DNA from 3 places in the Mesorhizobium sp. M0715 genome. Region 2 is predicted to be linked to each of the others. Evidence: riboswitches for the same ligand, from Rfam matches in the RefSeq annotation. Region 2 holds a riboswitch; each other region holds the start of a gene.
The links. A riboswitch is a leader RNA that binds a small molecule or an ion and turns the genes downstream of it on or off. The one in region 2 is predicted to bind thiamine pyrophosphate.
Positions count from the first base shown of each region.

Region 1: linked by a shared signal. The riboswitch ahead of thiC (phosphomethylpyrimidine synthase ThiC) and the one ahead of NKI21_RS15470 (YkoF family thiamine/hydroxymethylpyrimidine-binding protein) in region 2 are both predicted to bind thiamine pyrophosphate.
Region 3: linked by a shared signal. The riboswitch ahead of thiB (thiamine ABC transporter substrate binding subunit) and the one ahead of NKI21_RS15470 (YkoF family thiamine/hydroxymethylpyrimidine-binding protein) in region 2 are both predicted to bind thiamine pyrophosphate.

Region 1 covers NZ_JAMYPL010000029.1:28,173-38,455, forward strand. Annotated here, with positions in the region: gene NKI21_RS27220 (ATP-grasp domain-containing protein) at 1-1,071, shown strand, start outside; TPP riboswitch at 1,295-1,411, shown strand; gene thiC (phosphomethylpyrimidine synthase ThiC) at 1,515-3,350, shown strand; gene thiO (glycine oxidase ThiO) at 3,347-4,348, shown strand; gene thiS (sulfur carrier protein ThiS) at 4,317-4,514, shown strand; gene NKI21_RS27240 (thiazole synthase) at 4,518-5,291, shown strand; gene NKI21_RS27245 (thiamine phosphate synthase) at 5,288-5,893, shown strand; gene NKI21_RS27250 (hydroxymethylpyrimidine/phosphomethylpyrimidine kinase) at 5,884-6,645, shown strand; gene NKI21_RS27255 (hypothetical protein) at 6,667-6,840, opposite strand; gene NKI21_RS27260 (hypothetical protein) at 7,044-7,463, shown strand; gene NKI21_RS27265 (ubiquitination-like system serine protease family protein) at 8,114-8,515, opposite strand; gene NKI21_RS27270 (ThiF family adenylyltransferase) at 8,515-9,702, opposite strand; gene NKI21_RS27275 (multiubiquitin domain-containing protein) at 9,677-10,283, opposite strand, start outside.
Region 2 covers NZ_JAMYPL010000011.1:29,197-39,479, forward strand. Annotated here, with positions in the region: gene NKI21_RS15400 (class I SAM-dependent methyltransferase) at 1-516, shown strand, start outside; gene NKI21_RS15405 (glycoside hydrolase family 108 protein) at 990-1,700, shown strand; gene NKI21_RS15410 (hypothetical protein) at 1,697-1,915, shown strand; gene NKI21_RS15415 (hypothetical protein) at 1,917-2,150, shown strand; gene NKI21_RS15420 (hypothetical protein) at 2,135-2,320, shown strand; gene NKI21_RS15425 (hypothetical protein) at 2,320-2,643, shown strand; gene NKI21_RS15430 (hypothetical protein) at 3,003-3,317, shown strand; gene NKI21_RS15435 (hypothetical protein) at 3,404-4,111, opposite strand; gene NKI21_RS15440 (hypothetical protein) at 4,151-4,321, opposite strand; gene NKI21_RS15445 (glycosyltransferase family 39 protein) at 4,411-5,955, shown strand; gene msrA (peptide-methionine (S)-S-oxide reductase MsrA) at 6,088-6,606, shown strand; gene NKI21_RS15455 (hypothetical protein) at 6,632-6,865, shown strand; gene NKI21_RS15460 (formyltransferase family protein) at 6,996-8,027, shown strand; gene NKI21_RS15465 (RodZ family helix-turn-helix domain-containing protein) at 8,072-8,392, opposite strand; TPP riboswitch at 8,588-8,701, shown strand; gene NKI21_RS15470 (YkoF family thiamine/hydroxymethylpyrimidine-binding protein) at 8,692-9,300, shown strand; gene NKI21_RS15475 (ABC transporter permease) at 9,396-10,157, shown strand; gene NKI21_RS15480 (ABC transporter ATP-binding protein) at 10,154-10,283, shown strand, end outside.
Region 3 covers NZ_JAMYPL010000003.1:367,967-378,249, reverse strand. Annotated here, with positions in the region: gene NKI21_RS05775 (amino acid ABC transporter permease) at 1-383, opposite strand, end outside; gene NKI21_RS05770 (amino acid ABC transporter substrate-binding protein) at 522-1,295, opposite strand; partial or broken gene NKI21_RS05765 (RNA polymerase factor sigma-32) at 1,619-2,476, shown strand; gene NKI21_RS05760 (M48 family metalloprotease) at 2,507-3,976, opposite strand; gene thiQ (thiamine ABC transporter ATP-binding protein) at 4,233-5,024, opposite strand; gene thiP (thiamine/thiamine pyrophosphate ABC transporter permease) at 5,017-6,636, opposite strand; gene thiB (thiamine ABC transporter substrate binding subunit) at 6,880-7,878, opposite strand; TPP riboswitch at 7,922-8,036, opposite strand; gene NKI21_RS05740 (thiamine diphosphokinase) at 8,124-8,768, shown strand; gene NKI21_RS05735 (ABC-F family ATP-binding cassette domain-containing protein) at 8,770-10,283, shown strand, end outside.

The DNA.
Region 1 (10,283 bases), on a different contig from region 2:
ACTGGCTTTGCCGGGGACCATGAATCGATCTATGCGACAGTTGGCAAGCTTTGCCGGCATTTCGATCTACCGGGACCGAACCCTGAATCGATTGAACGAAGCTGCGACAAATTCAAGCAACGCCAACTCCTCGCGCAGGCCGGCGTTCCAATACCGGCCTATCGGTTGGCAGCGAATGCGGCGGAGGTAGAAAGCTCGGCTGCAGAGATCGGCCTGCCCGTGATTCTTAAGCCGGCAGTAGGCAGCGGCAGCATGGGTGTCCGATTGTGCCGCAGCCTCGAAGACGTAGCCGAACATACGACCCATCTATTGGGCGGAAAGCACATATGGCGGTCTACACCGAAAATACTCGTCGAAGAATTCGCACAGGGCCCGTTCTATAGCATTAATGTTATGGGGAATGAGGTCGTTGCGATTTGCGCCAATGACTTTGGTCCCCTCCCCCATTTCGTCATACGTGAGGTGACGTATCCGGCCCTGCTAACCGATCAGGAGCGTGAGCGCATCGCCGATGTTTCGCTGAGCTGTTTGCGGGCTCTCGGCCTTGGCTGGGGGCCAACTAACATTGAACTCCGGTGCACGAAACGCGGTCCAGTTGTCATTGAAGTCAATCCGCGTCTTAGTGGCGCGCCCGACCCTCAACTGGTCCAGTTAGCTTACGGTGTCGACCTCGTCACCGAGCACATCAAGCTTGTCATTGGCGAGGAATGGGATCTGCGCAAAAAGCATTCGCATACTGCGGCCGCGCGATTCCTGCTTCCTGATCAAGATGGCACCCTCGACTGGATTGGTGGCGACACTCAGGCAGCTGCTATATCAGGTGTGGCCGAGGTCAAATTGAATGTTGAACCCAAGACACCGATCGTCAGGAAGGGGGATTTCCGAGACTGGATTGGACATGTCATTGCCACTTCGCCCAGCCGTGCTGAAACCGAGGGCGCCCTTCAGCGAGCGGTCGACTTGATCGAATGGTCGATCACCCCTTTTCCGGCGACAATAAGAGGTGATCGAGAGCACGATGTTTGTGGGGCGTTCGGGCGGCCCACCAGTTCTGTTCCGATCAGGCATTGACGGCTTAAGATCCTTGAAACGCAGCAGTTCCGTCTACGTCAATGTCACATCAAGTTTGACGAGGCAAATGCAGCTTTGGCCACACCTGCCTTGTCTCCCGCGGAACTTCTCCGCGACCCATGGCGAGGCCGTCGGCCCAATTTGGGCCCAATTTGAATGCCGCCCACCGCCGCCGCAGGACGAACATGCGCTTGACAAGACAACGCCGGCCCGTTCAACTTGAGGCATTCACCAGGGGAGTCCCGGCAAGGGGCTGAGATACTGCTGGCTTTCGCGGCGCAGTGACCCGTTGAACCTGATCCAGTTCATACTGGCGTAGGGACGGTGCAAGCGCTCTGCGGGAGTTCACGCCCGAGGTCCTGTTTCGGCAGGTCGACAGAAGCGTCTTTTCATCCTTCCGGCACAGAACTGGGTCTCCAATGCATGAGCAAAGGAGCCTCAAGATGAATGCCCTCACCCCAGCCGTCTCAACGGGGCCGCTGCCTGCTTCGCGTAAGATCCACAAGCCCGGTGCCATCCACCCGCAGATCAGGGTGCCGATGCGCGAAATCTCCGTCCATCCGACAGCCGGCGAACCGCCCGTCACCGTCTACGATCCGTCGGGCCCCTATACCGATCCGGCTGTCGAAACCAGCATCGAAAAAGGCCTGGCCCGGCTTCGCCACGAATGGATCTTGGCGCGCGGCGATGTCGAGGTCTGCGACGGCCGCCATGTCCGGCCGGAGGACAACGGATTCGCGACGGGCGAACGCCTGACGCCAGAATTTCCCATCCGCCACCGACCGCTCAGGGCCAAAGCAGGCAAGGCGGTGACGCAGCTTGCCTACGCGCGCGCCGGCATCATCACACCCGAAATGGAGTTCGTCGCCATCCGCGAGAACCTTGGTCGCGAGATCCTGCGCGGCAAGCTTGAGCGCGACGGCGAGGCTTTCGGCGCGACGCTGCCCGATTTCGTCACGCCCGAATTCGTGCGTGACGAGGTGGCGCGCGGACGGGCGATCATCCCCGCCAACATCAACCATCCCGAGAGCGAGCCAATGATCATCGGCCGCAATTTCCTGGTCAAGATCAACGCCAATATCGGCAACTCCGCCGTCACATCGTCGATGGCGGAAGAGGTCGAAAAGATGGTGTGGGCGATCCGCTGGGGCGCCGATACGGTGATGGACCTGTCGACCGGCCGCAACATCCACAACATCCGCGACTGGATCGTGCGCAACGCGCCGGTGCCGATCGGCACGGTGCCGCTCTACCAGGCGCTCGAAAAGGTCGGCGGCATTGCCGAGGATCTGACCTGGGAGGTCTACCGCGACACGCTGATCGAACAGGCCGAGCAAGGCGTCGACTATTTCACCATCCACGCCGGCGTGCGGCTGCATTACATCCCGCTGACCGTCGACCGGGTGACGGGTATCGTCTCGCGCGGCGGCTCGATCATGGCCAAATGGTGCCTGCACCATCACCGGGAGAGCTTCCTCTACGAGCACTTCGCGGAGATCTGCGACATCGCCAGAGCCTACGACGTCTCCTTCTCGCTCGGCGACGGCCTTCGTCCGGGCTCGATCGCCGATGCCAACGACGCGGCGCAGTTCGCCGAGTTGGAAACGCTCGGCGAGCTGACGCAGATCGCCTGGGCGAAGGATTGCCAGGTGATGATCGAGGGGCCTGGCCACGTGCCGATGCACAAAATCAAGGCGAACATGGACAAGCAACTCGCCGTCTGCGGCGAGGCGCCGTTCTATACGCTTGGACCGCTGACGACCGACATCGCGCCGGGCTATGACCACATCACCTCAGGCATTGGCGCCGCGATGATCGGCTGGTTCGGCACCGCCATGCTCTGCTACGTCACGCCCAAGGAGCATCTCGGCCTTCCCGATCGCAACGACGTCAAGATCGGCGTGATCACCTACAAGATCGCCGCCCACGCCGCCGACCTGGCGAAGGGCCATCCGGCAGCGAAAGTCAGGGATGATGCGCTTTCCCGCGCGCGCTTCGAGTTCCGCTGGGAGGACCAGTTCAACCTGTCGCTCGATCCGGAAACGGCGCGGTCCTTCCACGACCAGACTTTGCCCAAGGAAGCGCACAAGGTGGCGCATTTCTGCTCGATGTGCGGACCGAAATTCTGCTCGATGCGTATCTCTCACGACATCCGTGCCGAGGCGCAGAAAGAGGGCATGGCGGCGATGGCGGCGAAATACCGCGAGGGCGGTGATCTCTACCTGCCGGCGGACGAGACCGGGGCACCGCTCATACCTCAGCCACGTGAGCCATCATGAAGGTCTTGGTCAAAGGAGCGGGCGTTGCTGGCCTCACCGCCGCCTTCGAGTTCGCCGCACGCGGCGCGGCGGTTACCGTTGCCGAGACAAGGCCTGCCCTTGGGGGCAATGCGTCGTGGTTCGCCGGTGGCATGTTGGCGCCGTGGTGCGAGCGTGAAAGCGCCGAGCAGCCGGTGCTGGATCTCGGAAGCGACGCCGCCGACTGGTGGGACGCCGCAACGCCAGGCTTGGTAGCACGACGGGGAACGCTGGTCTTGGCCGCGCCGCGCGATGCGGGCGAGCTCGACCGGTTCGCCAGCCGCACGACGGGCTATCGGCGCGTCGAGGAAGATGAAATTGCCTTGCTGGAGCCCGACTTAGCCGGCCGCTTCCGCCGCGGATTGCTGTTCGCCGATGAGGCTCACCTCGACCCACGCCCGGCGATGGCGGCACTTCATGACAAGCTTGCGACCATGGGTGTCAAATTCCACTTCGGCTGCGACGCCCGGCCTGTTTCGGGTTTCGCCCGTCAGATAGACTGTATGGGAATGGCAGCGGCCGATGACAGGCTGCGCGGTGTTCGCGGCGAAATGCTGATTCTTCGCACGCCTGATGTCTCGCTGTCGCGGCCGGTCCGTTTGCTTCATCCACGCTTTCCGCTTTATGCCGTGCCGCGCACCGATCACCGTTTCATGATCGGAGCGACGATGATTGAAAGCCAGAGTGCCGGACCGGTGACGGCGCGTTCCATAATGGAGCTGCTGGGTACCGCCTATGCCCTCCACCCGGCCTTTGGCGAGGCCGAGATCGTTGAAACCGGTGTCGGCGTCCGCCCAGCCTTTCCCGACAATTTGCCGCGCGTCGAAACCAAGGGTGAAATCATCGCGATCAACGGGCTCTATCGTCACGGTTTTCTCCTGGCTCCCGCCATGGCGCGCCAGGCTGCCGACCTGGTTTTCACTCAAGACAGAACCAAGGAGCTTGCTCATGAAACTGATGGTCAACGGCGAAGCGCATGAGGTTGCCGCCACCACGCTGGCCGAGCTGCTTGCCGCGCTCGACTATGAGGGCGATTGGCTCGCGACCGCCGTCAACAATGACCTCGTGCACAAAGCCAACCGGGCGGAATTCCAGTTGAACGACGGCGACCGGATTGAAATCCTCTCGCCCATGCAGGGCGGCTAGGCCATGATCGAGCTTTATGAAGCCGAGCTTCCGTCGCGCCTGCTTCTTGGCACGGCTCAATATCCTTCGCCGGCCATCCTTGCCTATGCAGTCAGGGCTTCGGGCACGGCGGTGGTGACCGTCTCGTTGCGCCGTGAAATGGCAGGCGGCAGGGCTGGCGAAGAATTCTGGTCGTTGATCCGCTCGCTTGGTGTCAGAATCCTGCCCAACACTGCTGGCTGCCACTCCGTCAAGGAAGCGGTCACGACCGCACAAATGGCGCGCGAAGTCTTCGGTACGAACTGGGTCAAGCTCGAAGTGATCGGCAACCATGACACCCTGCAGCCGGATGTTTTCGGTCTGGTCGAAGCCGCCCGCATCCTGTGCGAGGACGGTTTTGCTGTATTCCCCTATATCACCGACGACCTTATCGTTGCCGAGCGGCTGCTTGCGGCGGGCTGCAAGGTCTTGATGCCGTGGTGCGCGCCGATCGGTTCCGCTCTCGGACCGATCAACATCACGGCGCTGCGCTCGATGCGCGGACATTTCCCAGATGTTCCGCTGATCGTGGATGCGGGGCTCGGACGGCCGTCGCACGCGGCAACCGTTATGGAGCTCGGCTTTGACGCCGTACTCCTGAACACCGCGGTCGCCAAGGCGGCCGATCCGGTCGGCATGGCGCGTGCGTTCGGCAAGGCGGTCGAGGCCGGTCGTGAAGCTTTCAGCTCGGGTATGCTTGAACCGCGCGACGTCGCCGTGCCGTCGACGCCGACCATCGGCAGGGCCGTTTTTTCATGAAGCTCGATCCCTTCTACCTGATCGTCGACAGCGCTGACTGGGTCGAGCGGCTGGTCCCGCTCGGCGTCAAGCTGGTTCAGTTGCGCATCAAGGATAGGGACGAGACCACGCTGCGGTCGGAAATCCGCCGCGCGAACGGCGTCTGCGCGGTCCATGGTTGCCAACTGATCGTCAACGACTATTGGCGCACGGCAATTGAGGAAGGCTGCGACTTCGTCCATCTCGGCCAGGAGGATTTGGCTGCGGCCGACCTGCTGGCGATTAAGTACGCCGGATTGAAGCTCGGGCTTTCCACGCACGATCATCTAGAACTGGAAACGGCCATCGCTGCCGAGCCCGACTATATCGCGCTCGGCCCCATCTATCCCACCGTCCTGAAGCAGATGAAATGGGCGCCGCAAGGGCTCGAGCGGATCAGCGAGTGGAAGCATCGGGTGGCGCCGATCCCATTGGTCGCCATTGGCGGCCTCAACCCCGATCGGCTCGACGGTGTTTTCGCGGCTGGTTCGGACACCGCGGCGGTGGTCACCGACATCACGTTGAATGCCAATCCCGAAGCGCGCACGCGAGAATGGATCGAAAAGACAAAGCCATGGCGCTGAGGCGAGAACCGCATGTGCTCGTGGTCGGCGGATCTGACTCCAGCGGTGGGGCTGGAATCGCACGCGATATCGAGACGATCTCTTCCATTGGCGTGCGCACCTGCCTTGCTGTCACCGCGCTGACGGTGCAGACGCACCATGCGGTCATGGAAATCCACTCTATGCAACCCGGTCTGGTGGCCGGTCAGATGCGTGCGGGGTTGCAGGCCAACAAAGTGGCGGCCATCAAGATCGGGATGCTCGCCACGGTGGAGATCGTCATTGCGGTTGCCGGAGTGCTGCGCGAAAATCCGCAGGTGCCGGCAGTGCTCGACCCGGTGCTGGCCTCGACGTCAGGCCGGGCGCTCCTGGAAGCCGGCGCCATCGCCGCCCTGAAATGCGATCTGATGCCATTTTGCCGTCTGGTCACCCCCAATCTCTTCGAGCTGGCACTCCTTGTTGGCTCGGAGCGGGCAGTGGATGAGGACGGCGTAGTGTGGCAAGGCCAAGAATTGCTGGCAGCCGGCGCGCGGGCTCTGCTGATCAAGGGCGGCCATGCATCGGGACCGCAATCAACCGATATTCTGTTGCGCCCCGATCACGAACCAGTCCGCTTTGACACGCCGCGTCTTGCCGCATCGATGCGCGGGACGGGCTGCATGCTGGCCAGCTCGATTGCGGCACATCTGGCGAAGGCGCAATCAATCGAGTACGCCGTGCGCCAGGGCAAGCTCTTTGTGTTAGAAAAGCTTCGGAAAACCCCAGCCGAATAGCCGTAGAGACGGCTCAAGCGTTCAGCGGCTGACGCTGAAATGGAAGCCGTAGCCCTCCTGCCCTTTTTTCACAGCGCGTGACGGAATGAGGCCGCTTTGCAGATCGGAATTCAGCGGCGCCGAGACAAGCTGCCCTGCCAGGCCGGGAAAGTAACGGGACTCTTCCTGCGGCGAAGCGCACTGCCAGTCAGGCATGGGGATGCACTTGTGCCTCCTGGCGAGTGTGAGGCCGCAGGAGTGAGGCATTTCAGCGCGGCGGGGAACGCCGGATCTGGCCCCGCAGTGCTGGAGCAAAGCAAAGGCCGGTTTGAGACGATTCCGGGGATTTCTACGAGGCTGCTCGCGACGCCGGCATTGAGTTCTACCAGCTCCTGAGCGGCATACGCGACCAAACCCGGTTGAGTGTCACCGCAGGGATGTTCCACGAGTGGGACAAACAGCTGCGGGACTGGCTGGTCCGCGAATTACGAAACTGGCATCGAGGGGATACGGCAGCTGCGAAGGTCTGGTCAGCGGATTTCGCCAAGATTGCAGACCTCCTGGAAAGTTTCGGCTGGAAAGTCCGAAGCACGGACTACTTCAAGACGCTCGATGCGTGCCGGTTGGTGGTCAACGTCTACAAGCACGGCGCCGGAAAATCGCTGGATGACCTGAAGAAAACCTGCTCCGAGTATCTAGACGATCCGCTCAAAGGCACTCGGCCGCCGTGGTCAGAGAAACTGCTGAACCACACGCACCTCAAGGTGAGCGATGACCAGTTCCAGACGTTCTCAGACGCGATTGTCGCGTTCTGGCGCGACGTCCCGGCAATGCCGTAGGTGGCAGCAACAGGTTCCTGATTGGTTTGAAAGGCCATTCTCAGTGATCGCGCCCAACGATAAGCATGCCAAGGTTTTACCCTCGCATATATCTTCGCTCCCGCTCCCGGCCATAAATTCTGCCACATATCTGCATTGCCGGGAAAGGTGCCATGCGTAACGCATTGGTCGATGGGCGAAGATTCCGCCCGCAAGCGGGTTTCGGGGGCTCTTGCCCGCATTGCGGTACAGACATGATCCCGCGCGCGGCAGCGTCTGGGTTTGGCATTAGGCCAATAAACGAACACGTCGTTGGGTCAGCAGACACCTATCTGTTCGGCCGGTCAGACCGCCAAATTCGGTTCATTCAGAATTGGATGGGTACCGACCAAAATGAATCCCTAATCGACCGACTTCACAGAAAACGAAGCGATCTCCGGCCCTGACGAGCGAGTTTCGGCGTTGTCCGGGTGCTCCTGGATGAAAGATCGGGCTTCGCGCCTCATTTGGACAACGCCGCCAGGTAACCGTTTCCCTGAAACCTGCCCTTCATTCAGATTTGCAACATCAACGACTACCGGCTTCCTAGACCTACTTGGAGCCAATCGGAGGACAGCCGTGTCGGCGCCAGCCCGACCGCAAATTGCGGCCGACCCCATGGCAAACGTTGATTAGCCAATGAACTTGATCCACAGGCGCTTGAACCATGCGACGATGGCCCTGAGCCCCTTCGGCTGGGCGCCGCGCTTGAGCAGACGGTCATGGACGCGGCCCGCTTCGATCTGCGCGCGAGACATCTTGCCGGCCCATTGGATGCGGCCGCTTTTAATGATGTAGTGCGAGCCACAAGGGAAGTCGTGATTGCCGATCGACGGCCATATCGAGGCTCCCTCGTCTTCCATAATGAGGTCATATTCAGTCGGAACGAGCGGTGTTGAAACCTCCTCGCCGCACCCACACGCGCAATTATGCAGCGCGACGTGGCATTCGCGCGACACGTAAAGGACACCGTCTTCCAGTTGTTCCGGAATGTCTTCGACGAAGACCGTTGTAAGACAATCCACCCGAGCCATCATGTCACCCGGTTTGTGATATTGTTGCCCTCGATCATGTATGTCGCGTTCCTTTCGTTGCGCTCATCACGATAGAAGGTCAGCCAGCGTTTCCAGCGCATGACCGCCATAATCGCGTTCAAAGAATTGAGTTCGGCGATCTGGATTTCGGTTCCGTACACATCGGCCTCTTCGTCGTCGTCACCGAACGACAGATGGGTAGCCACTTCCGCCCACGGCATGCCAGGGGCAATAAACGTTGCCCTTGCGCAACCGTCGAGCGTGTTGTCGTCCAGCCCTATACCTATGCCAGTGTCGACGAATGCAATGCCCAGGCGAACCAGCCCTTCGGCAATCACGCGCCGCGACGATCCCTTATCAACGCAGACAAATACGAAGTCATAGGCTGAAAATTCGTCAATGTTGTCAGCCGTCACTCGAGTGGTGTGCGGCTTCACGCCCTTGTGCATGCGCGCGTAGAGCGCAGCGTAATAATCTACCTTGCGGGGGAAATTCTTCGCTAGCACCAGTTCAGGAGCACCAGGCGAACGGAAAAGATTGTGGTTGAGAAGCTGGTCGTCATCGTAGATGTGGATCTCGGCAACACGGGTCTTGGCGGCGAGGTCGAGCAGATAGGCACCGGTTCCGCCGAGGCCGATGATCGCGATGCTGCCCCTGAGTTTGCGGTTGGCGGCGAGGATTCCGTAGCGGACTGACGCAGAATCGGGAATCGCGAAGGGACTATCGTCCTCCGCACTGGCCAACGTGACGCCTGTACGCGCGTTGGCGGTCTTGTCGTGAGACCGCGCAGCAGCACCGAGGTGAGACTCATAGGTGACAACCTTGTCGTAAATGTTGGCATACTGGCCGGTGCCTTCTGGCTTCGACGAGAAATAATGGTGGACCTTGATGTCCGACCCCACAGTCGCTTCCTGACTATTATGGATGATATTTGTCATTGGCGTGCCATCGCGATGGCAAGGCGTCTCGCCGGCGAACCACATGGTGTGGTCCGTCAGTGGAGTCGAGGTCAGGCCTTCCGTATCCAGCGACAGAGTGCAGACAAGTGTGCCTCGACCAAGCGACATGTCCCGCTTCACATAGGGCACGCTGTGAACGAGGAGGACGAGGTCGCGCATCTCAAGCTCAAACCCCTCGTCCAGCAGTTGCTTCAGATGTGGATCACGACTTATCAGATCGGCGGACATTGAAGACCATCCCATTCTTGACTTCGATCTTTTCGCCCTCCACCAGATCACCTTCCGCGCCGTGTACACCTTTCAGGTAAGTTATCGTGTACTTGAATTTCTCGAAGTCGGCGTCAGGGTAGGCGAGAAGTGCGACTTCGCGATAGCTGAGCTTTTTCTTAGGCACCGTACGCGGTCGCCCGTTGACCTTGATGACCACCGTCTTCGCTTCGCGGCTGCGGATGCGCTCGACTCCCTGTCCGCTCAGAGTCACCTCGCCATCAGTGGGAATGACCGCGTCGCCGGCGCTGTCCAGGATTAGCTCGAGTTCCTCATCGATGCTGGCGTAACGGTAGATGTCAGCTGCGGAGAGTTTGGCCGACCCCCATTCCCAGCCGCGCTCGTTGACGGTGAGGGAGAAGGTCCGATCGCCTTCGAATGAAAGGAACTCCGGCTGCGGCATCTGTCGCAGGTCGGTCTGCTCCTCAAGCCCGATCGAACGCGTGGACCCGTCCGCAATCTGGATGAGAATATAATCGCTAGCTGGATTGAGCCCGCCGATGGTGCGGACCTCGCGACCTGAGATTATGGCGTCATTGGTG
Region 2 (10,283 bases):
AGGATCAAAAAGCACGCCCCCGAACTTAATATCGTTCTCGGTGACGTGCGAGAAATGCCATTCGAGGATGCCTTTTTCGAAGGGGTGTGGTCCTTGGGGGTGATCGAACACTTCAAGGATGGTTACGCATCGATCATCGAGGAGGCACGCCGAGTGCTGAAACCCGGCGGACTCCTTTTCCTAACTGTCCCCAGCGTGTCGCCATTGAGGCGTCTAAAGATGCGGCTCGGTCGATACGAAGATGTGAGTGCCGCGGACATGGCCCGATTTTACCAATTTGCCTTCACCCCGAACGATACAATTAGAACGATCAGCGGGATGGGGTTCCGGCTTTTGGAAAGTCGGTCCAGGGGCGGATATCTGGGGTTGATGCGGGAAAGCAACTTGTTAAAGCGCCTGCTTGAACCATTGTATGAGAGCCGGTCGCGACCGATGGTGACCTTACGACGTGCGATCGACCTAGTGATCAGCCCAGTATCCTTTCACACAAAGCTGTTCGTCTTCAAAAAGCACTAGCTGAACTCGCTGAATTTTCGAACTCCGACCTCAGTTACTTGTATCCAGCGAGTTGTCGCGGGATCGTCTTCGTACGGCATGAACGTGGTTCGGCGCTTCGACTGAAGTCCTATTGATCTTTATCCTGACGGAGCTTCTCATCGATGTCTCTCAGGCTTTTGTTGTACGCGCGCGTCTCTCGCCGCACCCCTATCGTGGCAATAACTACCCACGCGATAGAAAAGGCGCCGATGAGTATTCCTAAAACTAAATGTTTTATGTCAGGCATATGTGCTTTTATACGTCCTAGGTGTCAATCACTTACCGAGCGCACGAGTCTCTTGCCGACACTCAGAATTTTAAAGTCTGTATCTGCCAACTTGGCGAATGATATCCAGAATCATAATCGCCCGCGCCAAACCTAACCTCCACCCGGCGAACATACCAAAAATCAAAAACTGAACAACTGCCCGGAAGGGCGGAAAGGAACCACCATGGACCGCAACTTCGCGCGGGCGCTTGCGCTTGTTCTCAAATCGGAAGGCGGGTGGTCGGACAATCCGGCTGACCCCGGCGGCGCCACCATGAAGGGCGTGACGCTTGCCAGCTTCCGCCGCTATGTGAAGGCCGACGCGAGGAAGGCGGATCTGCGTGCGATCAGCGACGCGCAGGTCGCCACCGTTTATCGCCGCTTCTACTGGGACGCTGTGCTCGGCGCCGAATTGCCCGATGGCGTCGACCATGCGGTGTTCGATTTCGCCGTCAACAGCGGGCCTGGCCGGGCGGCCAAATATTTGCAGGCGGCCGTCGGCGTTGCGCAGGACGGGCGGATCGGACCGGTCACCGTCGCGGCGGCCGAGGCAAAGCCGGCCGGCGTCACCATCGATGCGCTTTGCGATGCGCGGCTGGCGTTCCTCAAGCGGTTGCCGACATGGGCAACATTCGGGCGCGGCTGGTCCGATCGTGTCAGGTCGGTGCGGGTTCAGGCCCTGCTGATGTCGGCGCAGGGCCCCGCGGCACCGGTGGCCGCGCCGGCGTCGCCCAGGTTTGAGACATCGGCTGATGTGATGCCGGCGACCCAGCCCGTGCAGCCGGCATCCGGCGGCAAGACGGCTGCCGCGGCCGGCATCCTCGTTCTCATGGCCGGAGCGCTCGCGGCCTTCCGGCATCGGGTCGCCGATTTTTTCGGGGGCCTGTTTCAATGACATGGTTCAACACCAATGCGCTGCACAATCTCCTCAACACGCTGATCGCCATCATCTGCGGCGGCGCGCTCGCCGGCTTCGACTGGACGCTGCTCGGGGTGAGCGACCGCACCGCGCTTCAGATCAGCGGCGCCATTGCCCTTGCCAAGATCATCATCAACGCGGTGCGTGACGGGCCGCGCGGCATGGTCGCGCCGCCGGCCAAGGAGACATGAGATGGGAACACTCGCCCTCGCGCTGCTTGGCCAGGCCTGGCCGTATCTTCTGGCAATGGGCGCCGCGCTTGCCGGTGTCTGGACCGCCTATGCCAAGGGCAAGGCCAGCCAGAAGGCCAGGCAGGATGCCGCCGACGCAGCGGCGCGCACCGAAGCCCAGAAGATCGACGATGCCGTCGCCGGCCGGGCGCCGGACGACAACAGGGGGAGGCTGGCCAGATGGTCAAAATCATAGCGCTCTCGCTCCTGCTGGCCGGCTGCACCAAATCAGGCGGGTCGTTCTGCGCGGCCGGGCATCCCCTCCGGCCGACAAGGGCAGAGGCGGCGACCCTTTCCGATGCGTCGGTGGCGGCGATCCTGGCTCACAACGAAAAGGGCCAGAAACTTTGCGGCTGGAGGCCATGATGAACGATCTTTTCGACCTGCTCGGCATCAAGGGACCGGTCGTGGCGGCGGGTCTCGCCGGCGGCGTTCTGCGCGCGCTGTCGCGGCATCGCTACAAGCTGCGCGAAATGGTGGCCTCGCCGATCTGCGGCGCACTTGCGGCGGCCTACCTGACGCTGCCGGCGGTTTCCTACGCCAGGATCGCCGGCCTGCCGATGCCCGATCCCGCCGACGACACCACCACGCTGGCGGCTGCCTTCCTGATCGGCGTCTGCGCCATGTGGATTTCGGACGTGCTGTTCGAGTTTGTGGTGCGGAGATTCAAGCCGGGGGTGGAGGAGTAGCTATTGGCACCGCGTCGTCTGTTGGCTACTGCCTCGGAATTACCGAGGCAGGCAACCTGGCGCGGCGCTGCTCTCATTTCCAGAAACGACCGCTGCCCGCTTCGGCTCACGCCGGGGCGGCTTTTTTGTATTTCCGATCGGCTATTGCTGAGCGGCATTCGATCTGACCGGTCTCGTCATCGCCCGTTGTCACAAGCAAGTTAATCATGTCGGTTATGCATAATGATTATTGTTAATTTTTGATTGATGCACTGAAACTAGATAAAGACTTGAGCGGATGAAGTGTTCATATATTGTTAAACAAGAGGTAGACCACAGAAGACGGAAGCCATCTCCATCATCAAACGGGAGTAGCTTTCATGAACAAGTTCACTGTTATTTTAGCCGCTGTTGCAGTTGCATCGTCCGTTGGAGCCGCCGAGGCAGGTTGTGGGTGCGGAGGTTCGGGCGGCTGGGGAGGCAATTCGGGCAGCCTGATCAATGTTTCGCCATCCATCGACCTTGGCAAGATCACCGCGCTGAACGACGTGCTCAGCGGCAACAACATCCTGAGCGGCAATGTCGTCTCAGGCATTCTGAACGGCAACAAGACCAACATCGTCGGTGGCGTTCTGAGCGGGCTCGGCGTCAACCTGCTGGGCGGCAACAGCTACAGGCTGGGCAAGCGCCACTAGTTCGGCGCTGCATTCCAATCATCGAAGACAACCCAAAATAGCCCGTTCCGGTTCGCCGGGCGGGCTATTTTCGCGTGTCGGGCCGATCAAGCGAGGATGTTGACCGCGCGTGCCGCGACCAGCGCGATGGTCAGCAGCGAGATCATGGCCTCGGCCATCATCAGCAGCTTGGCGCGCTGGGAGAGTGGCAAGGTATCGGTGGGCGAAAATGCGGTCGCATTGGTGAAGGCGAGGAAGAAATAATCGACGAAGCCGGGCAGCCAGTCTCGAAGCTCACGGTCGTTCAACGTCATCTGCGCGAACAGGAAATCGGCCTGTGCGAGCTTGACGAGGCCGCAGGTCGGCGGACCGCCGCGGTCGGTGCTCCAGAACCACAAGGCAAACACGATGACGTTGGTAACCCAGATGTTGAGTGCGTCGATCAGCAGCGTCGTACCGCTGTTGCCGGCATGGCCCTCCAGCAAGGCACGCACCAGCAGGACCAGCGAACCGCAATTCATGATGCTGATGATGGCGGTCATGGTCAGGGCTGTTCTGCGGATCATGACCCGAAACTGGCCGATCGCATGCCACTCGTGGTCCTCGACCGCCTTTCGGGTAGCGGCCTGTGTCCAGGCGGTGGCCACCGACAAGGGCAGCAGCAGGGCCGCCTCCAGCGCGGGCGCCACCCAGCGCGGCCCGAATGAGAGATTGTTGATGACCAGAAGCTGCAGGCAGATGATGACGAGAACGGCCGCACGGGCCATCCAGAAATCGAGCGCACGGTAATGAATGACGGCATGGTGGTGGCGCATTTTTCAAATCCTGGATGCTTTTTTGGGGACGGGAGCCGGTCAGGCGTAGGCGACACCTGCCGCGATCACGCCCAAGGCGCCATGCCCGGCATGTTCAGGGTGCTGCGGGATGGCGTGTTCCATTGTTGTCTTGCTGGCATGTGATGACGGGAGAGGCGGCATGGTGGCGCGAAACTCTGCCTCAATCTTGGTTTTGCCATGGTCGGCCAAGTATACATTTTCGTAAGCTTCAAGTTCTGGGCTGTTCGTAAAACCGTCCGGTGTGATTTATCCACCGCATGACGCGAATCGACGAACCCATGAACGGTTGGCTGCCGGTCGGCAGTTCTGTTCCAGGCGACTGGCGGCAGTCGTCGATCTGGCCGGGTCTGATGCGCTATCCAGAAGCCGGCCTGGCGCTTTTATGCCTGACGCAGATCCTGTGCTGGACCGTGGTTCCGGCGCTTGTCGATGCCGCCCCGCCCGGCGATGTCGTCGAGAGCTTCATGTGGGGCCGCGAATGGGTGCTTTTGACCTACAAGCATCCGCAGCTCCCCGGCTGGCTGCTCGAGATCAGCCATCTTCTGACCGGATCGTTCCGCTGGCCGCAATATCTGCTCGCCCAGCTTGTCGTCTCGGCGACCTTCGTCTTCGTCTACCTGCTGGCCCGCGACATGCTCGGGAGAACCCGCGCGCTGGCCGCCGTGCTTTTGATGCCGTCATTGTATTTCTTCGGCTGGCCGACACCGCAGTTCAATCATGATTACGCGCAGATGCCCTTCTGGGCCGCAATCTGCTGGCTGCTGTGGCGTGCGGGCCGTGGCGGTGGGCCGGGCTGGTGGCTGCCGCTCGGACTGGTGTCGGGCGTCGGGCTCTATGCCAAGTTTTCCACCGGGTTGCTGTTGCTCTTCGGGGCGATCTGGCTGTTGTCGGACACACGGGCACGCAACCGGCTCGCCACGCCCTGGCCCTGGCTTGGGCTCGCGGTTTTCCTCGCCGTCGCCGCGCCGCTGGCCGTCCAGCTCTACCGCATCGATTTCCTGCCGCTGACCTATGTCGCCGGCCGCGATGAATGGGTGTTGGTCCACCGCGCCCGCCTTTACTATATCGGTGTCCAAATGGCGGGGCTCTGCGGCTTATTGCTGGTGCTGTCGATATCGGGGCTGTTGCGGCGTTCGCCCGCGCCGGAACAGCCCATCGAGAGCGGCGCGCTGGCCTATCTCGTGTGGATGGGGCTTGGTCCGGCGGTGCTTGTCATGGTGGCTTCGCTGTTCACCGGCGCCGGCGAGGCGTGGGGCGCGCCGATGTACAATCTGGTCGGCGTTGTGGCGCTCGCCTTGCTGGGTCATCGGCTCGGCGCCGTCGAACTGCGACGGCTGGCGATCTGCGCGTTCGCCTGCATCCTCGGCATGTCCGGTGCCTATGCGGGCATCCGCTGGACGAGTTGCAATTTGCGCGGGCGCATGGATGCCGTCTGCTGGCCAGCGCGGCAGATTTCGGACGAAGCCGAGGCGGTCTGGCACGCGGCGGTGCCCGGTCGGCTCGACATCGTCGGCGGCGATACCCGCATCGCGTTGCTGGCGGGCCTCAACGCCTATGACAAGCCGTCGATCTTCACCGACCTCGACATGCGGCTCGCCCCCTGGATCACCAGCCAGCGGCTGCGCGATCACGGCATGCTCCTGGTCTGGCCCGGGAGCGGCGTGCCACCTCGGCTGCTGGCGTGGCTGGGCAACATCCCCGTCAAGACCGTTCTTTTCGACTGGTCGCTCAGGGCACCACCGGTGGCGATCAGCTTTGCCGCCATTCCGCCTGGCATGAAGCTACCGGGTTTGATCGACAGGCTCGCCCAAACGAGCAACTGAAGTAGATCCACCGCGTCCGCTGGACGAAGCAGGTGACAATGCCCATTTATGGCGAGACCACTTGCTTTTACGCAATTCCAGACGGAAAACCGCTACACACTTTTCCTGGAATTGCTTTTGAGGAGACGTGACATGGCGACTTCGACCGAACGTGCAGTCCTTGCCGGCGGCTGTTTCTGGGGCATGCAGGATTTGATACGGCGCTATCCCGGCGTCATCTCCACCCGTGTCGGCTACAGCGGCGGCGACGTGCTCAACGCCACCTACCGCAACCACGGCACCCACGCAGAAGCCATCGAGATCAATTTCGATCCGGCCATCATAAGCTTTCGCACGCTGCTGGAACGCTTTTTCCAGATCCACGATCCGACGACCCGCAACCGCCAGGGCAACGATGTCGGGACGAGTTATCGCTCGGCGATCTATTACACCAGCGACGAACAGAAGCGCGTCGCCGAGGACACCATCGCCGATGTCGATGCCTCGGGCCTGTGGCCGGGCAAGGTCGTCACCGAAGTCGCACCCGTTGGTCCATTCTGGGAAGCCGAGCCCGAGCATCAGGACTATCTGGAGAAATATCCCGACGGATACACCTGCCACTTCGTCAGGCCAGGCTGGAAGCTGCCGGTTCGCGAGACGGCGGTTTCGTAGATTTGCAACTGCGATTTGCCCTGCATTGCTGCTCGACGGTGTCGTCGAGCAGATCATCGCATCCAAACCCCTTTCGGTCAGCGCGGCTTGTCGCGTCGGTGAAGCCATCGAGCTTTCACCAATGTGCGAAAGCGCCCTTCGAACACCTTCGTCAACGGCGAATGCGGATGCGGTAGGCAAACACGGTCAGGCGGTTGACAGCCTGCCGTATCGCGGTCCAACTGCGCAGGAAGAGTTGATTTCGGGAGACGGGCCGTGAAAAAAGTTTACGAAAAGCCAGTGTTTGTAAAACGCGAGCGTCTTTCGGTTGTCACTGCCTTGGCATCGCCTTCCACTCAGCCGACCTGACAAGCTCGCCCTGACCTGTCGGCCCGTTTGAGCCGCCGAAGATGAGGCCGATCGAATCGACCGATCACTCGGAGCCGATCACAGCCGTTTTTGTCCTCGATATCTCTAACTATACGGGGCCTCTGCTCGCCGGCTGGCTAGAGGCTGGAAATGCAATTGGCGCGATCATCGTGCCCGGGTTCCGGCGTCGTCCCACCGGTTTCAGCATTGGCAATTTCCGGCGAAGGCTTCAACGCAAGCTGCTGCTCAGGCGGTTTATCGGTAACACGCCTGTCAAGTTGATCGAATTTGGCCGCCCTTACGATTGGAATGCGCTTGGTCGGCAATTGTCTGACGTCCGCGCCGATGTGCTGGTCTGCTACACTTTGCCTGTCTTGATCCCTCAAGAGGTTCTTGGCCATTTTTCCAAAGGCGGGGTCAACCTCCACCCGGCGCTGCTCCCCGACTATCGAGGGCCCCACCCGATCCAGCGCTTGGCCGTGGACGGCCGGCATGCGGCTCATGGCGGCGTCACGCTCCACAAGATGTCCGCCGGTTTTGACGAGGGTGACATTCTCGGGCAGGTGCCGTTTTCCGAAGCTGACTGGACATCGAGAGAAGCCCTGGTCGACAGCACGGCAACCGCTATGCGGATTCTGGTGAGCGAGGCGGTGCCGACCTACTGCCGGGGGCTGTTGTCAGGAATGCCGCAACCGAAAGGCGATTTCGTCTGGGCGCGGCTTCAGCCCAGCCACCTGATAATCTCGCCGGCCATGTCGGTCGAGCATGTTGTACGGCTATGGCATGTGCTTGGCCTTCTGCCAGGCATCTATCTTGAAATCGGAACGCGCAAAGTCAGGCTGGGATTCCAGATCAGAAGGCTGGGGCCCTGCACAGGAAAGGCCCCGGTCAGGCGGTGGGGAACAGTGGAATTTGATCTCGCCAACGGTCGGGTCCTGTATTTTACCTACGGTAGAGTGCTCAAACGGCTGCTCAATTCGAAACACCTATTTTCGCGCCCGCCCGCCGGGAGACCCGCTCCAGAAATCCGGCTGTTCGGCAAAGCGCGTGCTGCGGACCAGAAAAACGGATGAAGTCGCTGGGCGATGCCCAGCGGCTTCATCCGTTTGCGACGTGGTTACTTGCCACAATGATTATCGTTTACCGTTGGCGCCGTCGCGTTACCATCGGCGTCCGGCTGCGCGCCTTGCGGGTTGGTCGGGCAATTCTGATCCGCGTTCGAATTCATGTCCCCTACCGTGCCAGTCGTGCTGTTGGTCGTGCCCGGGTCGACAGTGTCCGGCTCGATCGTATTCGGGGAAGCCGGCGTGTTCGGCTCAACCGTCACCGACTTGCCGCTGCCGCTTCCATTTGCGTTGTTGCTGCCGGCGCTTTGCGCCATGGCTGACGTGGCCAGACCAATGGTGAGAACCGAAGCTGCGAGGATTTTCATGAACATGGTTTGTCTCCATTTCTGTGAAGTCGTCGCTTATTTTCTACGAAAGTGATCGCGTTGCGACTGTGGGGACAACCGGTCGCGGCGGCGAAGGTTCCCGACAAAATTCCGCTCAGGCGCACCGTGACTGGCGCAATGCTTTTGGCGCAGTGCTCTGAAAAAACGGCTTTCCCTTGAACTCGAATGATGCTTTAAGGCGCACATCCACAGGGGTGCTCCGTACGGTCGGGGCTGAGACGGGGGCGGCAAGCCCACAGACCCTAGAAGCTGATCTGGGTAATACCAGCGGAGCGAGGCGGGCGATGTTTTCAGGCGCACAGATTTCCCTATACCCCATGACCGACGATTTCGTCGGTGTCATTCTTGGCGCGCTCGGTGCGCTCGATCCCTGGCGCGACAAGCTCAGGATCGAGACCGACGACATCTCGACCTTGCTGGTCGGGTCGCCCGAAGTGCTGTTTCCCGCCATGCGCGACCTCTTCGTGGCGGCGGCACGTAGCGGCAAACATTGCGTGTTGTCGGCCACCATCTCGCGCGGGTGCCCTGGCGAGCCGGATGATCCGATCTGCCGCTCCGATGCACTTGGCGGGCCTGTCGGGCCACTCGGCCCGCGCAAGGATGCGGCCATCGCGGCGGTGCGCAATGCTGCTGCCACCGGCCAGCCGGCGGCGGCGCAGTTCTCGCTCTATGTGATGGGCACCGACGACCACATGGACGAGATCTACGGCTGCATCGATTTTCTCAAGCAGTCCGGCGTCTATGAGCGTTCCAAGCATTTCTGCACGAAACTGCGCGGTGATGCCGGTGCGATCTTTTCGGCGCTGGACGAGGCCTTCTGCCGCTTCGGACCAGGCGCCGGCCACGTAACCCTCGACGTCACGGTCTCGGCCAACAGCCCGTCGGCTGTCTGAAGCTGCCGCCGCCTCCGCGCGGCCGTCAAAGGTTATCTCCCGTGGTCTCATCATCATTCGCTTCGCGCCCGATCGCGGGCCTTCTTGTCAAGGCAATGCCGGCCATGATCTCGGTCGGTTTGCTCCTAGTGGCGTGGGAGCTTTATGCCACCTATTCCGGCATCAGGCCGACGATACTGCCGGCGCCGTCGCGCGTTTTCGAGCAAGCGCTGCTCAATCGCCAGGCGCTGGCCGACAACGCCATTCCGACCATCGGCGCCACGCTGCTCGGCTTTGCCTGTTCGCTCAGCGCCGCCTTCGTGCTGTCGATGCTGGTCGACTTCTTCCAGCCGCTGCGGCGTGCGCTGTTTCCCGTCTTAATCGTCAGCCAGACCTTGCCGCTGGTGGCCATCGCGCCGCTGGTGGTGCTGTGGTTCGGCTTCGGGCTGGCGCCCAAGATCATGCTGGTGGCGCTGGTTACCTTCTTTCCGATGCTGGTTGCATTGGTCGAGGGTTATGAGTCGACCGAGGCCGAGATCGGGCAAATGCTGCGCGCCATGGGGGCAGGGCGCTGGCGCATCTTCGTGCTGGCACGGCTGCCTTCGGCGCTGCCCTATTTCTTCGCTGGCTTGAGGATCTCCATCACCTACGCCGTGGTCGGCGCGATCTTCGCCGAATATGCGGGGGCCGCGAAGGGGCTGGGCATCTACATGCTCAACGTCAAGAACAATTTCCGTCCTGACCTGGTTCTTGCCGCCGTCGGAGTGAGCGCTGCCCTGACCCTTGTCCTGTTCGGGTTGACTGTACTGCTGCAGCGCCTTGCGATGCCCTGGGAGCGGGCCGGCAAGGAAACCGCCGGGAAGGGAGCCTGGCGATGAGCCGGCTGGAACTGCGGTATGTGCGCAAGGCGTTCGGTGGGCTCGACGTGCTGGCCGATATTTCGCTTAGCGTCGGCGCTGGTGAATTCGTCTCGATCCTTGGACCCTCGGGCGCCGGCAAATCGA
Region 3 (10,283 bases), on a different contig from region 2:
ATGCCGATCGAATAGGCGGCTTCCCACTGGCCTTTCGGCACCGAGCCTATTGCCGCGCGAATGATTTCCGACGTGTAGGCGCCGATGTTCAAGGTAAAGCCGATCAGCGCCGCCGTGAAGGCGTCGAGCAGGATCCCGACCGACGGCAGGCCGTAGAAGATGAGGAACAGCTGCACCAGGAGCGGCGTACCGCGGAAGATCCAGACATAGAAGCGCACCAGCGCGACCAGCGGCTTGGGGCCGAACAGCCGGGCGAGTGCAGCACCCAGGCCGACCGTCAAGCCGAGAGCAAAGGACAATAGCGTCAGCGGCACGGTGAAGATCAGCGCCGCCCACAGGAGCGAAGGCAGCGACTCCAGCATCAGTTGCAGCCAGTGCGGCACGTAAGACCCTCCAGATTGGTCGAAGCAGCTTGGTCAAAGCAAGAATGCGTCGGCCATATCACGACAAAAGCGGCGGGCCGTCAAAGACGGCTCGCCGCTCGATAGTCTCATGGGCGGCGGACCGGCCCGCCTCCCGGATTACTTCGAAACGTCCTGGCCGAAATAGGTGTCGGAGATCTTCTTGTAGGTGCCGTCGGCCTTGATATCGGCCAGCGCCTTGTTGATCGCGGCGACCAGCTCCGGGTCGCCCTTGCGCACGATGACGCCGGAATAGTCGGCGTTTTCCTCTTGCGCGGCGATCCTCACATTGGCGTCGGGCTTGTGCTTCTTGAAGTCGAGGAACGACAGACTGTCATTGATCGTGGCGTCGGCGCGGCCGGTCAGAAGCAGCTGGATCGACTGGTCGAAGCCATCGGTGCCGACCAGTTCGGCGCCGTTCGTTTCGGCCAGCTTGCCGAAATTCGAGGTCAGCGACTGCGCCGACTTCTTGCCCTTGAGATCGGCGAAGCTCTTGATGTCGGTGTTGTCGCCGCGCACGATCAGCACCGCCTTAGAGGCGATGTAGGGATCGGAGAAGTCGTACTTTGCCTTGCGGGCGTCGGTGATGCCGACCTGATTGATAACGGCATCGTAGCGATTGGCGTCGAGGCCGGCGATCAGTCCATCCCACTTGCCTTCGAGGAACTCGGCCTTGACGCCAAGCTTGTCGGCGATCGCCTTGGCGATTTCGACGTCGAAGCCGACCAGTGCACCGGACGTGTCATGGTAGGTGAACGGCGCATAGGTGCCTTCCGTGCCGACCTTGATGACACCGGCGTGCTTGATCTGGTCGAGATTGGGGCCGGCATGGCCTGCAGTGACAGCCAGGGCCTGCAGCGTTCCGGCGATAATGAGCGACTTGAGCCATTTCATTTTTCTGTGATCCCGTCCTTGGCCGGCTGGCCGGCATATTTGTGAGCGCTGGAAACTGACAGATGCAAGCCGAAAAAATAAGGAACAGAATTTCAAAAACAACCGATTTATGAAACCCAGTTCTCCAACTGGAACTTTCTGCTCGTCATCGCAGCCATCACGAACCGTCCTGGGAATCCTTCAGGCAACACAATCCCGCCGCCACGGTCGCGGAACCTTTCCCGCGCATGGCAGTTCTGGCTGTTGTAGGGCACGACGCCGCCATTTCAACCCGGGCGCCAGCCAAGTTTGCAAAGTCATCCGCACCACCCAGGGAGCGCCTCATGATGGAAGACACGGCAGGACGGATCATGGTCCGCGCGGCAATGAAGGCTCCCTACCTCGAGCGTGACGAAGAGCATCGGCTTGCATTGCTCTGGAAAGAGGACAACGACCAGAACGCGCTGCACAGCATCACCGTCGCCCATATGCGGCTGGTCATTTCCATGGCCTCCAAATTCCGCCATTACGGCCTGCCGCTCGGCGACCTGGTTCAGGAGGGTCATGTCGGACTGCTCGAGGCCGCCGCCCGCTTCGAGCCGGAGCGCGAGGTGCGGTTCTCGACCTATGCGACATGGTGGATTCGCGCCTCGATGCAGGACTATATCCTGCGCAACTGGTCTATCGTGCGTGGTGGCACCAGTTCGGCCCAGAAGGCGCTGTTCTTCAATTTGCGACGCCTGCGCGCGCGGTTGGCGAATGGCACGGAGCCGCTCTCCAACGCCACGCTCTATCGCGAGGTGTCGGAGGCGCTTGGCGTCTCCGAAGCCGATGTGGCGATGATGGATTCGCGGCTCTCGGCGCCCGACTCCTCGCTCAACATGCCTATTGCCGACGATGCGGGTTCGACCGAGCGCATGGATTTCCTGATTTCGGACGATCCGCTGCCCGACGAGATCGTCGGCGACAAGATCGATGTCGCGCGCCGCTCGCTCTGGCTGAGGGAGGCGCTTCGCGCGCTCAACGCACGGGAACTGAGGATCATCGAGGAACGGCGGCTGAACGACGAGGGCGCCACACTCGAAGCGCTCGGCGAAACGCTCGGCATCTCCAAGGAACGCGTCCGCCAGATCGAGGCCCGCGCCATGGAAAAGCTCAAGGTCGCATTGGTGAAGCAGAATCCGGAGTTCATGGCGACTGCCCCCGGAACGGCGGCATGCGTCCAGCGGCGCCTACTTGTCGGTGACGATCTTGACCTTGTCGCCGGCCGAAACGGCGGCACCCGGCGACAGCGCATTGAGCACGCGGAACAGGTCGAGCTTGCGGTCGACGCCGACCATCTGCGCCGAAAGCGAACCCATCGTCTGCCCAGGCTGGACGGTGACGACGCGGATGTGCAGCGGCTTCAGCGCCGCCTTTTCGGCAGCGCTCAAAATCCGGAACGAGCCGCTGACCGAGCGGGCGATCGTGTCCAGCGACGTGCTGGCGGAAGGGGCCGCGGTCAGCAGCCGGTAGACCTGGCCGCCGGCGCGGATGACCGCAATGTCGAACTGCCAGCCTTCGGCGCCGGCATGCGCGGTCGCCGCCTCATTGCCGTTGATGGTTTCCTGCTTGACGCTGCTGTCGACGAGACCAGCCACCCAGCCGCTGCGGATATAGTCCGTCAGCGCCCGGTTCTTGTCGATGGAAACGCCATCGAAACGGATCGCTATGTCGCCGGGGCCGGTGGCCGTCACCGCTGCCGCCGAATTGTCGATGATGAAGCCGTCCGGCACCGTGAACGACACGCCGAGGCCCGGGTGCAGGAAGGTTTCGCCGCGCACATAGCCTTCCTCGGGTGTGTCGCCATAGAGCAGGCCGTCTATGCCGGCGAGGAAGGAATCGCGGTCGCGCGTGCCGACGCCCGGCGCGCCGAACTGGCGGGCATGGCGCTGCGCCAGATCGATGCGCTGCGGCGTGTTTGGGTGCGTGGCCAGGAAGTCCAGGCTGGCGTCGGTGGCGCCACTGATCGAGCGGAAATCGGTATAGGCCGACATCGATTGAAGGAAGCGGCCTGCGGCGAAAGGATCGTAGCCGGCCTCGCCGATCGATTTGATGCCGATGGCGTCGGCTTCCAGCTCCTGGTTGCGCGAAAATTGCGCCAGCCTCAGCTTGCCGCGGATCAACGCCGCCTTGGCGGTTGGGCTGTCGCCGAGCACGTCCGAAACCACCTTGGTGGCCAGGCCTTCCTCGGCCTCCAGTTGCTGGCGCTGCAGGCCGTGATTGGCGGTGACGTGGCCCATCTCATGCGCGATGACGGCGGCAAGCTCGGCCGAATCATTGGCCAGCGCCAGGAGGCCGCGGGTGATGTAGAGATAGCCGCCCGGCAGCGCGAATGCGTTGACGTTGGGCGAATTTAAAATGGTGATGCGATAGGTCTGTGTCGGGTTGGCGGACACCACCGTCAAACTACCGACCACCTTGGCGACCATGCGTTCGAGCTTGGGGTCGGAATATTCACCGCCATAAGTCGCCAGGATGCGCGGGTGCTGCGCCTTGGCCAATTCGGCGAGCTTGTTGTTGGCGCCGACATTGTCCACCGTGATCGGCTTGTCGGAAGGCTGGAAGCCGGATTCCTGAACTTCCGGCGGCGTGAACATCTGGCAGCTTGCCAACGCCACGGCAAAACCGGCCAGCGCGAGAAAACGCGCCAGCGGTTTCATTCCCAATGTGTTAGCGCCGATCGCCAGAACGGCTTCCTTTCGGGTCCCGGCGCATGACCACGAAAATCGGGGGCGATCTTCGGAACGTGTCATGCGCTATCTCAAACTGCTGCAGCATCCGTGCCCGTCCCTTAGGGCGGCGGCGGATACTGCAGGCAAATCACGGCCTGTGCCGGACCGGTAGGGCGGACCTAGCCACACTCCCCCGGTCATGGCAAGCAAACGCCACATCGCCTGGAGCCGGTTTGACCGTAAATTATGTCCGCTTCCGGGCAACATCGCGTGATGTGGAATATCCAGTACCCGCGCCGATATAGCGCCGGAACGCCTCCGGACCAGCCCCGGTAAAGAAATCATCAGCCTTGCCGGTTGCGGCCACCAACCCATTGTCGACAAACACCATGTGCTCGCCGATGCGGCGTGCATCCTCGGGCTGGTGGGTGACAAATAGCACCGTCATGGCGCGTTCGGCATGAACGGCAGCAACCAGATCCAGCATCTCGTCGCGCAAAGCGGGTCCGAGCGAAGCAAAGGGCTCGTCGAGCAGCAACACCGGTCGGTCGCGCACCAGCACGCGGGCCAGTGCGACGCGCTGGCGTTCGCCCCCGGAGAGCTCGCGCGGTAGGCGTTTCTCCTTGCCCGCGAGACCGGTGCGCGCAAGCGCCTCGGCGACCGCGGCGCGGTCCGCCTCGGTCAGTCCCAGGGAGGGCGAGCGGCCGAGCCCGACATTCTGCTCGACGGAAAGATGCGCGAAGAGATTGTTCTCCTGGAACACCATCGACACCGGCCGCGCCGAGGCCGGCTCGGTGCTGACATCGGCCCCGCCGATCAGCACGCGGCCCGATTGTGGGGTCTCGAAGCCGGCGACCAGATTGAGCAGTGTCGACTTGCCCGAACCGCTCGGACCCATGATGGCGGTGATCTTCGCCGTGGCGAACTCGACGTCGAAGACAAGTGGCGCATCGCCATAGCTGCCATAACTGAACGACACATTGTCTAGCCGCACCGGCGCGCCCTTTTCGAGCCTGTTGGCCGCCCTCTCACGCATCGCGGACCTTCTCCCTTCCCAGCCAGTGCGCCGCCACGATCAACGCGAGACAGACGAAGCCGAGCAGCAGTGCCAGGCCGGCGGCATCCTCGGTGCGGTAGCTGCCCATCCGTGCCAGAAGAAGGTAGGGCAATGTCTGCACGGAATCACTGCCGAACAGGGCAATGACACCGAGATCGCCGAGCGACAGCGCCATGGCGAAAGCGAAGGCCGTGGCGAGCGGTCGCCGCAGCGACGGCCAGTCGACCAGCATCAGCCGGTTCCAGCCCGCAATGCCGAGCAGTGCGCAGAGCCGTTCGTGACGCTCGCTCGCCGCATCATAGGCGGGACGCACGGCGCGCAGGGCGAACGGCATCGCCATCACCGCATTGACGGTGACGACCATGACCGGGGCGATGGCAAAGACATCGCCGGCATGGCGCAGCAACAGGAACCAGCCGGCGCCGACGACGGTCGGCGGCACGACAAGGACAAAACCGGCGCCTGTATCGGTGGCGCGTTCGAGCAGTGTCTTTGCGCCGGCACGGCGGTTCAGCGCCAGTGCCCGCCGCGCCATGGTCAGCGCCAGCGACAGCATCACCGAAAGCAGCGCCGACAGGAAGGCGAGCGCCGCGCTGGTCAGCGTTGCCTGCCGGACAGTGGCCTCGCTGGCCAAACGGCCGAGGTCCGCACCCAACCCGGCCACCACGGTTGCCGCCATCGGCCCAACGACGAACAGCAGCGCCAGGATGATGACTAGCGCGTTCAACCAGGTCTCGCTCCGATTGACCGAGAGATAGCGGCGTTGCGCGACCGGCAAATTGGTGTCGCCGACCACATTGGCGCCCAGGCGCGTCAGGGCCAGCACAACGATAAAGGTCAAGGCGATCTGCAACAGCGTCAGTGTAACGGCCCGCGCGGGATCGAAATCGAAGCGCAGCGCCTGGTAGATGCCGACCTCAAGCGTCGTCGCGGCCGGCCCGCCGCCGAGCGTCAGCACGATGGTGAAGGATGTGATGCAGAGCATGAACACCAGCCCGGCGACGCCGGGCAGTGCGGCGCGCAGCGTTGGCCATTCGATCAGCCGGAACGCCGGCCGCGCCGCCATGCCGAGCTGGCTCCCCAACCGCCATTGGTCGGCCGGTATGGTCTGCAGCGCCTCGAGGAACAGCCGCGTCGCCAGCGGCAGGTTGAAGAAGACATGGGCGACGAGGATGCCGGACAGGCCATAGATGCCCGGCCAGCTTCCCCCGCCCATCACAGCAAACACGACGGCGAAATAGCCGGCACGGCCATAAAGCGCCAGAATGCCGAGCGCTGCGACAATAGCCGGCAGCGCCAACGGCACGGCGAATATCTGCAGGATGAAGGCGCGACCGAAGAAACGTGGATGTCGCGACAGAGCGCGCGCCACGAACAGCGCCGGGATGACCGAAAGCAGCGTCGAGAGAGCCGCTTGCCAGAGCGTGAAGCGAATGACGCGAAGCAGATAGGGATCGAAGGCTGCCCAGGCGCCCGAGAAATCATGGGCGCCCTCGAAAAGCAGGCCAGCAAACGCGCCGCCGATCAGCAGCGCGATTGCGGCGAGCGCGAGGGTGCCAGCAGTGATGCGGGGGTCAGACGCGCGTTGCACGCTGGACCACCATTCTTTCCATCGCGGCAATTACAAAGGATTGCGTTCCTTGGCGCCCCCCTCTGTCCTGCCGGACATCTCCCCCTCCAGGGGGGAGATCGGCCGCCACCCATGCTTCCGCTAGTCTCCAACGTTGCCGGACTATAACCAGCAACGACGCTGCCAATCTCCCCCCTTGAGGGGGAGATGGCCGGCAGGCCAGAGGGGGGTGGAGTGGCGCGAACATCAAAAGAACTCGCAAGCCTACTTGCTCATCACCGCCAGCCACTCATCGACCCAGGCCTTGCGGTTGGCGGCGACCTCGTCGGGGCTGAACAGCAAGGTCTTGGTCGGCTTGACCAATTTGTCGAAGGCCGGATTGAGCGGCTTGTCGGTCTTGCCGGCCGGGAACATCCAGTTGGTCTCGGGGATGGCATCCTGGAATTTCGGCCCGGTCATGAAGGCGATGAACTTGGCCGCCAGCGGGTTCTTGGCCCCCGCCGTGGTGATACCCGCGACTTCTATCTGCAAATACTCGCCCTCCTCGAACGACGCTGCCTGATAGCGCTCTGTCTTCTCGGCGACCATGTGGTAGGCCGGCGACGTCGTGTAGGACAGCACCATCGGCGCCTCGCCCTTGGTGAACAGCCCATAGGCCTCGCTCCAGCCCGGCGTCACGGTCAGCACTTTCGCCTTGAGCTTGGCCCAGGCCTCGGGCGCCTTGTCGCCATAGACCGACTTGACCCACAGAAGCAGGCCGAGGCCCGGCGTGGAGGTGCGCGGATCCTGGATGACGATCTTGTCATCGGCACTGCCCTCGACCAGTTCTTTCAGGCTTTTCGGCGGGTTCTTCAGCTTCTCGGAGTCGTAGACGACGGCGAAATATCCGTAGTCAAAGGGGACAAAAGTATCGTCGCTCCAGCCACCCGGCACGTTGACATCAGTTACGCCGCCATGCGGCGCGAACAAGCCTGACGCCTTGGCATCGGCGGTGAGATTGGTGTCGAGGCCAAGCACGATATCGGCCTTGGTCGACGCGCCTTCCAATCTGACGCGGTTGAGCAGCGCGACGCCGTCGGCGACCGAGACGAACTCGACATCGCAGCCGCATTCGGCCTCGAACTCCTTCTTCACCACGGGACCCGGACCCCAGTCGGCGGTAAAGCTCTCATAGGTGTAGACGGTGAGTTTGTCCTTGGCCAAGGCCGGTCCGGACAGGACCACGGCCATTGCTGAGACTAGAGCGTATAAATGCGTGCGCATCGGCGCCTCCTTCGTTCGAATTGAAAGGAATTGAGGCGTCGGACTGTCCGAAACGTCTAATCCCTCCGCCGGTACAAACCGGATCAGGTTCAGCGGGTTGGCGAGACTGCCTCTCAGCCGGTCCGCGAAGATCGCGTCCGGCACCCCGTTAGAGCGTTTCGACACATAGGCCGGGCCGATCCCCCATGCAAGTGGGAGTTTGCCGCCTTCCGTTTCCCGTGCCGGGCTGGTAAGGGCCACACGATATGAGCACATTCACCATCCTGCTTGGCGGCGATCTCATCCGCACGCCACGGCTCGACCGCCAGGCCGAAGGCTCCCGCGTCATCGCCGCCGACGCCGGCATCGGGCATGCGCGGCTGCTGGGTCTCGTGCCCGAACTGTGGGTGGGCGATTTCGATTCCGTGCCAGCCAAGCTGCCTGACGATCTCGCTTCCGTGCCGCGCCGGACCTTCCCGGCGGAAAAGGACCAGACCGATGGCGAACTGGCCATTGCCGCCGCACTCGAGCGCGGCGCGACCCGCCTGGTGCTCGCCGGTGCTTTCGGCGGCAAGCGCGCCGACCACGCTTTCCTGCATCTGGCGCTTGCCCTCCGGCTGGCCGAGGCCGGGACTGATGTGCTCCTGACCAGCGGCGCCCAGGAGGGCATTCCCCTGCTGCGCGGAACGGCCGGCTTCGACTATGCCGATGGCACGCTGTTTTCGGTGCTCGGCTTTTCCGAGCTCGCCGGCCTGACCGTCACCGGCGCCAAATGGCCGCTGAACCACGTCAAGGTGGCGTTCGGTTCGTCGCTGACCATCTCCAACGAGGTCAAGGGCCGCCTCGAAATCGCACTGGACCATGGCCGCGCGATGCTGCTCGCTCATCCCTATCCCTTACCTGAAAGCTGACATGGCCCCGCCTCTTCTCAACCTCGACGGGATAAAACTGACCTTCGGCGGCACGCCGCTGCTCGACGGCGCCGCCTTGACGGCTTCGGCCGGCGACAAGATTGCACTGGTCGGCCGCAACGGGTCGGGCAAGTCGACCCTGCTGAAGATCGCCGCTGGCCTGATCGAGCCGCAGGACGGCGAGGTGTTCCGCCAGCCTTCGGCAACTATCCGCTATTTGCCGCAGATGCCCGACATGGAGGGCTTTGCGACTGTCCGCGCCTATATCGAGGCCGGGCTTGGCCCTGCCGACGATCCCTACCGCGCCAGCTATCTGATGGAGCATCTCGGACTGTCGGGTGAGGAACGTCCGAACGATCTGTCGGGCGGCGAGGCGAGGCGTGCTGCCCTTGCCCGCGTCATGGCGCCGGAGCCAGACATCCTGCTGCTCGATGAGCCGACCAACCATCTCGACCTCTCGGTCATTGAATGGCTGGAAGAAGAACTCATCCGCACCTCCTCGGCACTGATCGTCATCTCGCACGACCGCCGCTTTCTCGAACGTGTGTCGCGCGCCACCATCTGGCTCGATCGCGGCCAGACCCGCAGGCTGGACAAGGGCTTTGGCCATTTCGAGGAATGGCGCGACCTGGTCCTGGAGGAAGAAGAGCGCGAGCAGCATAAACTCGGCCGCCAGATCGTTCGCGAAGAGCATTGGCTGCGCTACGGCGTGACGGCGCGGCGCAAGCGAAACATGCGCCGGCTCGGCGAGTTGCAGACCATGCGCCAGCGTTTTCGCGGCCATCGCGGTGCCGAAGGGTCGGCGACCATGGTGGCGAGCGACGCCGCCGAGTCCGGCAAGCTGGTGATCGAGGCGAAGAACATCGAGAAGAGCTTTGGCGATCTCACCGTGGTCAAGGGGTTTTCGACCCGCATCCAGCGCGGCGATCGCGTCGGCCTGGTCGGGCCGAACGGCGCCGGCAAGACGACGCTCTTGAAGATGCTAACCGGCGAGATGAAGCCGGACGCCGGTTCGGTGCGGCTCGGCACCAATCTGGAGATCGCCACGCTCGACCAGAAGCGCGAGGCGGTCGACCCGCAGGAGACGCTGGCGCAATATCTCACCGACGGGCGCGGCGAGAACCTCGTCATCAATGGCGAGCAGCGCCACGTCGTCTCCTACATGAAGGATTTCCTGTTCAAGCCGGAGCAGGCACGCACGCCGGTGCGCGAGTTGTCCGGCGGAGAACGGGCACGGCTCTTGCTGGCGCGGGTGCTGGCGCGGCCGGCAAACCTTCTGGTGCTCGACGAGCCGACCAACGATCTCGATATGGAGACGCTGGAACTGCTGCAGGAACTGGTCGCCGGCTTTGCCGGCACCGTCATCCTGGTCAGCCACGATCGCGATTTCCTCGACCGCACCGTGACCAGCCTGATCGCGCCGGATGGTGAAGGCCGCTGGATCGAATATGCCGGCGGCTACTCCGACATGCTGGCGCAGCGCGGCGGCACCAGGCTGGACGACCGCCAGGCGCG